2 regions of the Streptomyces sp. NPDC093064 genome follow, and region 2 is predicted to be linked to the other one. Evidence: riboswitches for the same ligand, from Rfam matches in the RefSeq annotation. Region 2 holds a riboswitch; the other holds the start of a gene.
What was found. Region 2 has a riboswitch for S-adenosylmethionine ahead of thrC (threonine synthase). Riboswitches for the same ligand answer to the same signal wherever they lie in the genome.

Region 1 (5,226 bases), on a different contig from region 2:
ACCAGTCTCTTCCCGTTCCTGTTCTTCCTGCCGCTGCGCTTTCCCGCGTGGGTGGTGCTGCCCTTCTGGGCGGCCCTCCAGTGGCTGGCCGCCGGCCGCGCCGCCGAGGGACCGCAGGTCGCCTACCTGGCCCACGTGGTGGGCTTCGCCCTGGGCTTCGCCTGCGCGTGGGCCTGGTTCGGCCGGAAGACTAGAGTGAAGGCCGCCCCTGCTCCGGCCCCCGAGGGAGAGAACCAGCCGTGATCACCGCGATCGTCCTCATCAAGACCAGCGTGGACCGGATCCCCGAGATCGCCGAGCAGATCGCCTCACTGGACTCGGTCAGCGAGGTCTTCTCCGTCACCGGCACCTACGACCTGATCGCCATGGTCCGGGTGCGGCAGCACGAGGACCTGGCGGAGGTCATCCCGGGGCGGATCAGCAAGATCCCGGGCGTCGAGGGGACGGACACGCACGTGGCCTTCCGCACCTACTCGCAGCACGACCTGGAGGCGGCGTTCGCCATCGGGCTGGACTCCTGACCGCCCCGGGCTCCTGAGCGGGCGGATCACACCGCGGGCACGCAGCGGCCGTCCTCCGTGCGGTACGTCCACTTCGCGCCGTCCCTGACCAGCTCCCGCACCGCCGCAACGAAGCGGTCCACGTGCTCGTCGGGCGTCCCCGCGCCGAAGCTCACGCGGATGGCGTTGAGGGACTTCTCGCCCGGGGCGGCCTCGGGCGCGCCGCACTCGCCCTGGCTCTGCGGATCGCCGCCCAGCAGGGTGCGGACCAGGGGGTGGGCGCAGAAGAGGCCGTCGCGGACGCCGATGCCGTACTCGGCGGAGAGGGCGGCGGCGAAGTGGGAGCTGTTCCAGCCCGCCACGACGAAGGAGATCACGCCGACCCGCGGGGCGTCGTCGCCGAACAGGGAGAGCACCCTGACCTCGGGCACCTCGGCGAGACCCGCCCGCACCTTGCGGATCAGGTACCGCTCGCGCGCGACGAGGTCGTCGAAGCCGGCCTCGGTCAGCGCCGTGCAGGCCGAGGCGACGGCGTAGGCGCCGATGACGTTCGGGGAGCCGGCCTCGTGGCGGGCGGCCGACTCGTGCCAGCTCACGTCCACGGACCCGTCGGCGCGCCGCGCCACCGTGCGGCTCGCGCCGCCGCCCGCGAGGTACGGCTCGGCCTCACGGAGCCAGTCGGCTCGGCCGGCCAGGACGCCGGAGCCGAAGGGGGCGTACAGCTTGTGGCCGGAGAAGGCGACCCAGTCGACGTCGAGGTCGCGGACGGACACCGGGTGGTGCGGGGCGAGCTGGGCGGCGTCCAGGACGATCCGGGCGCCGTGCGCGTGGGCGGCGGCGGCCAGCTCCCGTACGGGCCACAGCTCGCCGGTGACGTTGGAGGCGCCGGTGACGCACACCAGGGCCGGGCCGTGGGGGTCGCGGCCGGCGAGGGCCCGCTCCAGGGTCGCCACGGCCCGCTCCGGGGTGCGCGGGGCGTCGAGGCAGGTCACCCGCGCGTCCCGCCACGGCAGCAGCGAGGCGTGGTGCTCGGTCTCGAAGACGAAGACCTGGCAGTCCGCGGGCAGCGCGCGGGCGAGCAGGTTCAGGGAGTCGGTGGTGGACCGGGTGAAGACCACCTGGTCCTCCGCACGGCAGTCCAGGAACTCCGCGACCGTCCTCCGGGCGTTCTCGAACAGGTCGGTGGAGAGCTGGGAGAGGTAGCCGGCGCCGCGGTGGACGCTGCCGTAGTACGGCGCGTACGCCGCCACGTCGTCCCAGACGCGCTGGAGGGCGGGCGCGCTGGCCGCGTAGTCGAGCGCCGCGTAGGTGACCTCCCCGCCGGTGACGAGCGGAACGGTGACGTCCCGGCCCAGCACGGGCAGCGGGGAACAGACGGACTGGTCGGCGGCGACGGTGGAGACGGTGGAGACGGACATGGGTGAACTCCCGTGAAAGCAGGCGGAATCACCACGCGAGCAGGCATGGCTCGAGCGTGGGGAAGGGTGAAGGGGAAAGCGCGGTGGCGGGGCTCTGCGGCCTCGGGGGCGACAGGCCCTAGCGCATTCGCTTGCTCACGGAAGGCTCCCTCGTCGACCAGGACCCCTGGACTGTGTCCACTCGAAGGAGTGCGAGGGGTCCGCGCTTGCCGTAGGCCTCGCTGCCTACGGCCTGGTCTTCACCCGGGGCACCCCGCCACGGACGGAGGGTTGCCGGACAGCCGGCCGGGGCCACATGGCTGTCACTCATGACCTGGTTCAGCATCCTGCCACACGATCTTCCACGCGCAAGGCGCAGTCCGGATCGTGGACTGCGCCTTGCGAGGGGAGGCCCGGGTCTCAGGCGTTGCTGACGGTCACCCAGCGCTCCAGCGTGCGCTTGGCGGACCCGGAGTCGATCGACTCCGCCGCGCGGTCCATACCGGCCCGGATCTGTTCGGCGAGGGTGCCCGGGCCCGGCCGCAGGGCCACCAGCGCCGCCGCGGAGTTCAGCAGGACGGCGTCCCGTACGGGCCCCTTCTCGCCGTCCAGCACGCGCCGGGCCACCTCGGCGTTGTACGAGGCGTCACCGCCCCGCAGCGCCTCCACGGGCACCAGTTCGATGCCGACGTCCCGCGGGTCGAAGCGCTCCTGGGTCACCGTGCCGTCCCGGACGATCCAGACCTGGGAGGTGGCGGTCGTGGTGAGCTCGTCGAGGCCGTCGTCGCCCCGGAAGACCAGGGAGGAGTGGCCGCGCTCGGCGAAGACGCCGGCGACGACCGGTGCCATGCGCGGGTCCGCGACCCCGACGGCCTGGGCCCGCACCCTGGCCGGGTTGGTCAGCGGGCCCAGCACGTTGAAGACCGTGCGGATGGCCAACTGGCCGCGGGCGGCGCCCGCGTGGCGCAGCGCCGGATGGAACTTGATCGCGAAGCAGAAGGTGATTCCGGCCTCCTGCGCGACCTCGGCCACCCGCCGCGGCGTCAGTTCCAGATTGACGCCGAGCTTCTCCAGTACGTCGGAGGCCCCGGAGGCGGAGGACGCGGCCCGGTTGCCGTGCTTGACGACACTGGCGCCGGTGCCGGCCACGACGATCGAGGACATGGTGGAGATGTTCACCGTCTTGGCACCGTCGCCGCCGGTGCCGACGATGTCTACGGTCGCGCCGGGTACCTCGATCACATTGGCGTGCTCGTACATCGTCCGGACCAGGCCGGTGATCTCCTCCACCGTCTCGCCCTTGGCCCGCAGGGCCACCACGAACCCGGCGATCTGTGCGTCGGTCGCCTCGCCGCGCATGATCAGGTCCATCGCCCAGGCGGTCTCGTCGGCGGTGAGGTCCCGGCCGTCCAGCAGGCCGTTCAGCAGGGCGGGCCAGGAGCGGCCCGCCGCGGTGTTGCCTCCAGCGGGGGTCACAGCGTTCATATGCCGCTCCTGGGTCGGTGTCCCGTACGGCGGGACGCGAATCTCGAACAGGTCCACCCTATCCAGCCCCGGACACCGCGAAGGGCCCCGTCCGGGGATCGGACGGGGCCCTTCGACCGTGGCGTGGCGACGCTCAGCGGTCAGTGATCAGTGGTGGCCGTGGCCGCTCGTGATCTCCCTGTACTCCTCGACGGTCGGCTTCGGGATCTGGTTGTCCTCGCCGTAGTACGCGTTGCTGAGCTTGGCGCGCAGCTTCTGCGAGCCCTTGATCTTGCGCTCGACGCCGTTCTCGTCGACCGCCGGGCCGATCTCGGCCGGCTCGTACTGGTCGTGCGCCGTGAGCGTGTAGAGCTGCTCCTGGCTGAGCGGCTCGTGGACCTCGATGAACTCACCGTGCGGCAGGCGCTTGATGATGCCGGTCTCACGACCGTGCAGCACCTTCTCCTTGTCGCGGCGCTGGAGGCCGAGGCAGATCCGCTTGGTGGCGACGAACGCGATGATCGGTCCGACGAAGAAGCCGATCCGGACGAACCAGGTGACCGCGTTGATCGACAGGTGGAAGTGCGTGGCCCACAGGTCGTTGCCGCCGCCGACCAGCGTGATCATGTACATCGTGATCCAGGCGACACCGAACGCGGTACGCGTCGGGGCGTTGCGCGGGCGGTCCAGGATGTGGTGCTCGCGCTTGTCGCCGGTGATCCAGGACTCGATGAACGGGTACGCCGCCAGCGCCGCCAGGACCAGGCCGAAGAGGACCAGCGGGATGAACACGCCCAGGACGAGCGTGTGGCCCCAGAAGTTGACCTCCCAGCCCGGCATGAAGCGGACCAGACCCTCGGCGAAGCCCATGTACCAGTCGGGCTGGGCGCCGGTGGACACCTGGTCCGGACGGTACGGGCCGATCGCCCAGATCGCGTTGATCTCCACGAGCGCCGCGATCATCGCGAGGACACCGAAGACCAGGAAGAAGAAGCCGCCGGCCTTGGCCATGTACACCGGCAGCAGCGGCATGCCGACGACGTTCTTGTTGCTCTTGCCGGGACCCGCGAACTGCGTGTGCTTGTGGTAGAAGACCAGGATCAGGTGGGCCACCACCAGGCCCAGCATGATGCCGGGCAGCAGCAGGATGTGGATCGAGTAGAACCGCGCCACGAAGTCGTGACCGGGGAACTCGCCGCCGAAGAGGAAGTACGAGATGTACGTGCCGACGATCGGCATGGACAGGATCGCACCCTCGGTGAAGCGGACACCGGTGCCGGAGAGCAGGTCGTCCGGGAGCGAGTAACCGGTGAAACCGGTGAACATGCCCAGGGCGAACAGCAGGAAGCCGAACAGCCAGTTGATCTCACGCGGCTTGCGGAACGCGCCGGTGAAGAACACGCGCATCATGTGCACGAACATGCCGGCCAGGAAGATCAACGCGGCCCAGTGGTGGATCTGCCGGATGAGCAGACCACCGCGCACCTCGAAGGAGATGTGCATGGTCGAGTTGAACGCCTCGCTCACCAGCTGACCCTGCAGCGGGACGTACGAGCCGTTGTACACCACCTCGTTCATCGAGGGGTGGAAGAACAGCGTCAGGTACACACCCGTGAGGATGATGATGATGAAGCTGTAGAGGCAGACCTCGCCCAACATGAACGACCAGTGGTCGGGGAAGATCTTGCGCATGTTGGCCTTGGCCAGGGAGTAGATCCCCAGTCGGCCGTCGGCCCAGTCGGCGAGCCTCTCGCCGGCCGGTGCCTGCCCGCGAGAGCGGGACTCGTTGGCTGCTGATGTACTCATCCGCGCTCCCAGAATGCAGGACCGACGGGCTCCGCGAAGTCGCCGAGCGCCTGGAGGTA
Region 2 (5,226 bases):
ATGTCGGCCTGTGGACCCTTCTGGCCCTGCGAGATCTCGAACTCGACCCGCTGGCCCTCTTCCAGCGTGCGGTAGCCGTCCATCTGGATCGCGCTGTAGTGGACGAAGACGTCCGCACCACCGTCGACCGCGATGAAGCCGTACCCCTTCTCCGCGTTGAACCACTTGACGGTGCCCTGAGCCATGCCTAACTCCCCTATTACTGGCCCTTGCACAGATCCACACTTCGCGGACCCGGGTCAGACCTCACCCCCCGTGGATCGGGGGCGTGCGCCGGAACGCGTCGACCGCGGCTGAATGTATCTGTCCAACTGCCGTCTGCAACAGGTCAATCGGACGAGAAATCTGGACGTACGCGGTCCGGAATATAGGAAGAATTCACGCGAATTCAGGGCAAGTCGGGCCCCGCAAACAAGGCAAATGCCACAAAAGGCCCGCAGACTTTGGCTACTTCTTGCCGGGCTCGCGGCAGGAATCCATGGCCCCGGATTCGGAGTTGGAGGGCGCGTTCCCCAACTCTACCGCGCTCAACCACACAGAATTGCCCCCTCCGCTTCTCTCACGGAGGGGGCAATTCGATGAACTCTGCGTAATCGGGATTACCGAAGGTAATGATCAGCCGCCGGCGACCGCCGGGATGATCGAGACGCCCGCGCCGTCCGGGGTGGCCGTCTCGAGGCCCTGCTCGAACCGGACGTCGTCGTCGTTGACGTACACGTTGACGAAGCGGCGCAGCTTGCCCTGGTCGTCCAGGACCCGTGCCGAGATGCCCGTGTGGTTCTTCTCCAGGTCCGAGATGACCTCGGACAGGGTCGCGCCCTCGGCGTTCACCTCGGCCCGGCCGCCGGTGTAGGTGCGCAGGATGGTGGGGATGCGAACGGTCACGCTCATGCCAGGCCAGCCTCTCGGAAGGAGTCCAGGGTCGGACGGATCGTCGCGGTCAGGCCGGTGCCGGCCACCGCGTCCAGCGTCTTCAGCCCGTCGCCGGTGTTGAGGACGACGGTGGTCTTCGTCGGGTCGAGGACGCCGTCCTCGACCAGCTTCTTCGTCACGCCGACCGTCACACCGCCCGCGGTCTCGGCGAAGATGCCCTCGGTCCGCGCCAGCAGCTTGATGGCGTCGACGACCTGCTCGTCGGTCACGTCCTCCACCGCGCCACCGGTGCGGCGCGCGATGTCCAGGACGTACGGGCCGTCGGCCGGGTTGCCGATGGCCAGGGACTTGGCGATCGTGTTCGGCTTCTGCGGCCGCACGACCTCATGGCCGGCCTTGAAGGCGGTGGACACCGGCGAGCAGCCCTCGGCCTGGGCGCCGAAGATCTTGTACGGCTTGTCCTCGACCAGCCCCAGCTCGATCAGCTCCCGCAGGCCCTTGTCGACCTTGGTGAGCTGGGAGCCCGAGGCGATCGGGACGACGATCTGGTCCGGCAGCCGCCAGCCGAGCTGCTCGCAGATCTCGTACGCCAGCGTCTTGGAGCCCTCGGCGTAGTACGGCCGCAGGTTGACGTTGACGAAGCCCCAGCCCTCGCCGGCCGGATCGCCGATCAGCTCGGAGCAGAAACGGTTCACGTCGTCGTAGTTGCCCTCGATGCCGACGAGTTCGCCGCCGTAGATCGCGGCCATCACGACCTTGCCCTGCTCCAGGTCGTGCGGGATGAACACGCAGGAGCGCAGCCCGGCGCGGGCGGCCGCGGCGCCGACGGCGCCGGCCAGGTTGCCGGTCGAGGAGCAGGAGAGGGTGGTGAAGCCGAAGGCGCGGGCCGCCTCCAGTGCCTGGGCGACCACGCGGTCCTTGAAGGAGTGCGTGGGATTGCCGGAGTCGTCCTTCACGTACAGCCCGCCGGTCACCCCCAGTTCGCGGGCGAGGCGGTCGGCCCGGACGAGCTTGGTCCAGCCCGGGTTCAGGTTCGGCTTGCCGGCGACGTCCGCGGGGACGGGCAGCAGCGGCGCGTAGCGCCAGATGTTCGCGGGGCCCGCTTCGATCCTCTTGCGCAGCTCCTCGGTGTCGTAGGCCGAGAAGTCGTAGGCGATCTCCAGCGGGCCGAAACACTCCTCGCAGGCGAAGACCGGGCCGAGGGGGACGCGGTGACCGCACTCGCGGCAGCTCAGCGCCGCTGCGGGGCCGAGGTCCACGGTGGAGTCGGTGCTGCTTACAACGGTCTGCACAGCCATGTGAGGCGAGGCCCTTTCTCCTCATCTTCCTCACGACGCATCTCGCCGTGAGACGGATTTGGCACCTTCCCTAGCCGGGAGCCTCGCGAAGACGATCGGCTGTGCAGGCACAGCAGTCGATACGAGAACCGGCTGGAGGGTTGCCGGGGCTTCATCGGGCCGTGTCCCTCTGCCCCTCTGGATGAGCTGTATTCGGTTGTGACGCGGAGGTGACCCCCGGCATGGGATGGTCGTCCGCGTTGTTCAGACTGTAACGGAAGGCCAGGACGGCTGAGTCAGTCGTCCGAAGCGCGAGACAACAGTGAGGAGCCGCTGACCGTGCTGGAAGAAGTCGAGTGCTGGCTGGCCACCCGCTCCTGGTCCGTGGCCGACCGGCCGCTCCACCAGATTCTGGCGGCCAAGCAGCGCACCGGCCAGTCGGTCTCCGTGGTGCTGCCCGCGCTGAACGAGGAGGCGACGGTCGGCGACATCGTCGCGGTGATCCGCCGCGACCTCGTGGAGCGTGCGCCGCTCGTCGACGAGATCGTCGTCGTCGACTCGGGCTCCACCGACCGCACCTCCGAGGTGGCCGCCGCCGCGGGCGCCCGCGTGGTGCACCGCGACGAGATCCTGCCGCGCCTGCCGGCCGTGCCGGGCAAGGGCGAGGTTCTGTGGCGCTCCCTGCTCGTCACCCGCGGGGACGTCATCTGCTTCGTCGACGCCGATCTGCGGGAGTTCTCCTCCGACTTCGTCACCGGCATCGTGGGCCCGCTGCTCACCGAACGCGACGTCGACCTGGTCAAGGCGATGTACGACCGGCCCTTCACCGTGCCCGGCGGGCACACCTCCAAACCGGCCGCGGCCGGGCAGGCCGGGCAGGGCGGACGGGTCACCGAGCTGATGGCACGCCCGCTGCTCAACATGCACTGGCCGCAGCTGGCCGGCTTCGTGCAGCCGCTCGGCGGCGAGTACGCGGCCCGCCGCTCACTCCTCGAACAACTGCCCTTCCCGGTCGGCTACGGCGTCGAGCTGGGCATGCTGGTCGACGCGCTGCACCTGGTGGGTCTGGACGCCCTCGCCCAGGTCGACGTCGGCGTGCGCAGGCACCGGCACCAGGACGGACAGGCGCTCGGCCGGATGGCCGCCGCGATCTACCGCACCGCCCAGCTGCGCCTGGCCCGGGGCCACCTCGTGCGCCCCTGCCTCACCCAGTTCGTCCGCGGCGAGAACGGCTTCGAGCCGCGGACGTACGGCGTGGACACGGAGGAGCGTCCGCCGATGGCCGAGATCGCGGAGTACGCGGCCCGGCAGGTGGCGTGAAACACCGGTCCCGCCCGTCGTCCGCCGGCTACGAAGCGGAACCGTACGTTTGAGCGTTTCGGGGCCGGGCTAAGTTGAGGCGTATGGCTTCTACGCACGGTGCCGAGGTACTGGTCGCGTCCAATCGCGGCCCGGTTTCGTACGAGGTGCGCGAGAACGGCTCGCTCCACTCCCGGCGCGGAGGCGGGGGGCTGGTGTCCGGGCTCTCCGCGATCGGTCCGGAGGCGGGCGCGGTGTGGGTGTGCGCCGCGCTGAGCGACGCCGACCGGGAGGCGGCGGGCCGCTTCGAGGGCGGGCGCCGGCTGCCGTCGGAGGCGACCGGCGGGCAGCAGGTGCGGATGCTCGACATCGACGCGAAGGTCTTCTCCGACGCCTACAACGGCATCGCCAACTCGGTGCTGTGGTTCGTCCACCACATGCTGTACCAGACCCCGCTGGAGCCGGTCTTCGACGCGGAGTTCCGGCGCCGCTGGAAGTCCTACGAGGCCTACAACCTGGCCTTCGCCGAGGCGCTGGCGGAGGAGGCGGCCGAGGGGGCGGCCGTGGTGGTCCAGGACTACCACCTGACGCTCGTGCCGGGGATGCTGCGCGACTTCCGGTCCGATGTGCGCATCGGGCACTTCTCGCACACGCCGTGGGCGCCGGCGGACTACTTCCGGATCCTCCCCGACGACATCGCCGAGCAGGTGCTGCGCGGGATGCTGGGCGCGGACCGGCTGGGCTTCCTCACCCAGCGGTGGGCGGACGCGTTCGCCGGCTGCTGCGACGCGCTCGTCGGCGGGCTCGGGGGCACCCGGATCGGGGTGCACGGGCTGGGCGCGGACGCGGAGTTCCTGCGGGAGCGGTCGCACCGTGCCGACGTCGACGAGCGGATGGCGGCGCTGCGCGAGGAGGTCGGCACCGGATCGGACGGGAACCCGCGCCGGACGATCGTGCGGGTGGACCGGACCGAGCTGTCCAAGAACATCGTGCGGGGGCTGCACGCGTACCGGCAGCTGCTGGAGGACCGCCCCGAGTGGCGCGAGCGGGTGGTGCACGTGGCGTTCGCCTACCCCTCACGGCAGGACCTCGCGGTGTACCGGGAGTACACGGAGGAGGTGCGGCGGGTGGCCGAGGAGATCAACACCCGCTACGGGACGCCCGGCTGGACCCCGGTCCTGCTGCACGTGGAGGACGACTTCGCGCGCTCGCTCGCGGCGTACCGGATCGCCGACGTGGCGCTGGTCAACCCCATCCGGGACGGGATGAACCTGGTCGCCAAGGAGGTGCCGGTCGTCTCCGACTCGGGGTGTGCGCTGGTGCTGTCGCGGGAGGCGGGCGCGTACGCGGAGCTGGGGGAGGACGCGGTCGTCGTCAACCCGTACGACGTGGTCGGGACGTCCGGGGCGCTGCACCGGGCGCTGAGCATGCCGGAGCACGAGCGGGCGGAGCGGACGAAGCGGCTGGCCGCCGCCGCGACCGCGCTGCCGCCCGCTCGGTGGTTCCTGGACCAGCTGGAGGAACTGGGCGGCTGAGCGGCCGAGTGGCTAGGCGAGGCGGTCCGCCAGGTTCCTCAGCAGTGCCACCACCCCGGCCGGGCCGTCCACCACCAGGTCGGCCCTCTCCGACACCTCCGTGACCTCCGTGCTGCCGCTGCAGACCAGGACGCCCGGAATCCCGTCCGAGCGGAGTTTGTCGACCGCGGCGAAGGCCGGCAGGTCGCCCAGGTCGTCGCCCGCGTACAGGACCGACGTGGCGCCCAGGTCGCGGGCGCAGT

Region 1: linked by a shared signal. The riboswitch ahead of ACIQFZ_RS11710 (aminotransferase class V-fold PLP-dependent enzyme) and the one ahead of thrC (threonine synthase) in region 2 are both predicted to bind S-adenosylmethionine.

What each region holds. Positions count from the first base shown of each region.
Region 1 is NZ_JBIVPK010000007.1:177,635-182,860, forward strand. Features, by position in the region: gene ACIQFZ_RS11700 (rhomboid family intramembrane serine protease) at 1-243, shown strand, start outside; gene ACIQFZ_RS11705 (Lrp/AsnC family transcriptional regulator) at 240-521, shown strand; gene ACIQFZ_RS11710 (aminotransferase class V-fold PLP-dependent enzyme) at 548-1,918, opposite strand; SAM riboswitch class IV at 2,116-2,232, opposite strand; gene trpD (anthranilate phosphoribosyltransferase) at 2,318-3,382, opposite strand; gene ACIQFZ_RS11720 (cytochrome bc complex cytochrome b subunit) at 3,530-5,167, opposite strand; gene ACIQFZ_RS11725 (Rieske 2Fe-2S domain-containing protein) at 5,164-5,226, opposite strand, start outside.
Region 2 is NZ_JBIVPK010000009.1:48,202-53,427, reverse strand. Features, by position in the region: gene ACIQFZ_RS13630 (cold-shock protein) at 1-185, opposite strand, end outside; gene ACIQFZ_RS13625 (MoaD/ThiS family protein) at 616-891, opposite strand; gene thrC (threonine synthase) at 888-2,171, opposite strand; SAM riboswitch class I at 2,190-2,359, opposite strand; gene ACIQFZ_RS13615 (glucosyl-3-phosphoglycerate synthase) at 2,490-3,470, shown strand; gene ACIQFZ_RS13610 (trehalose-6-phosphate synthase) at 3,554-4,984, shown strand; gene otsB (trehalose-phosphatase) at 4,997-5,226, opposite strand, start outside.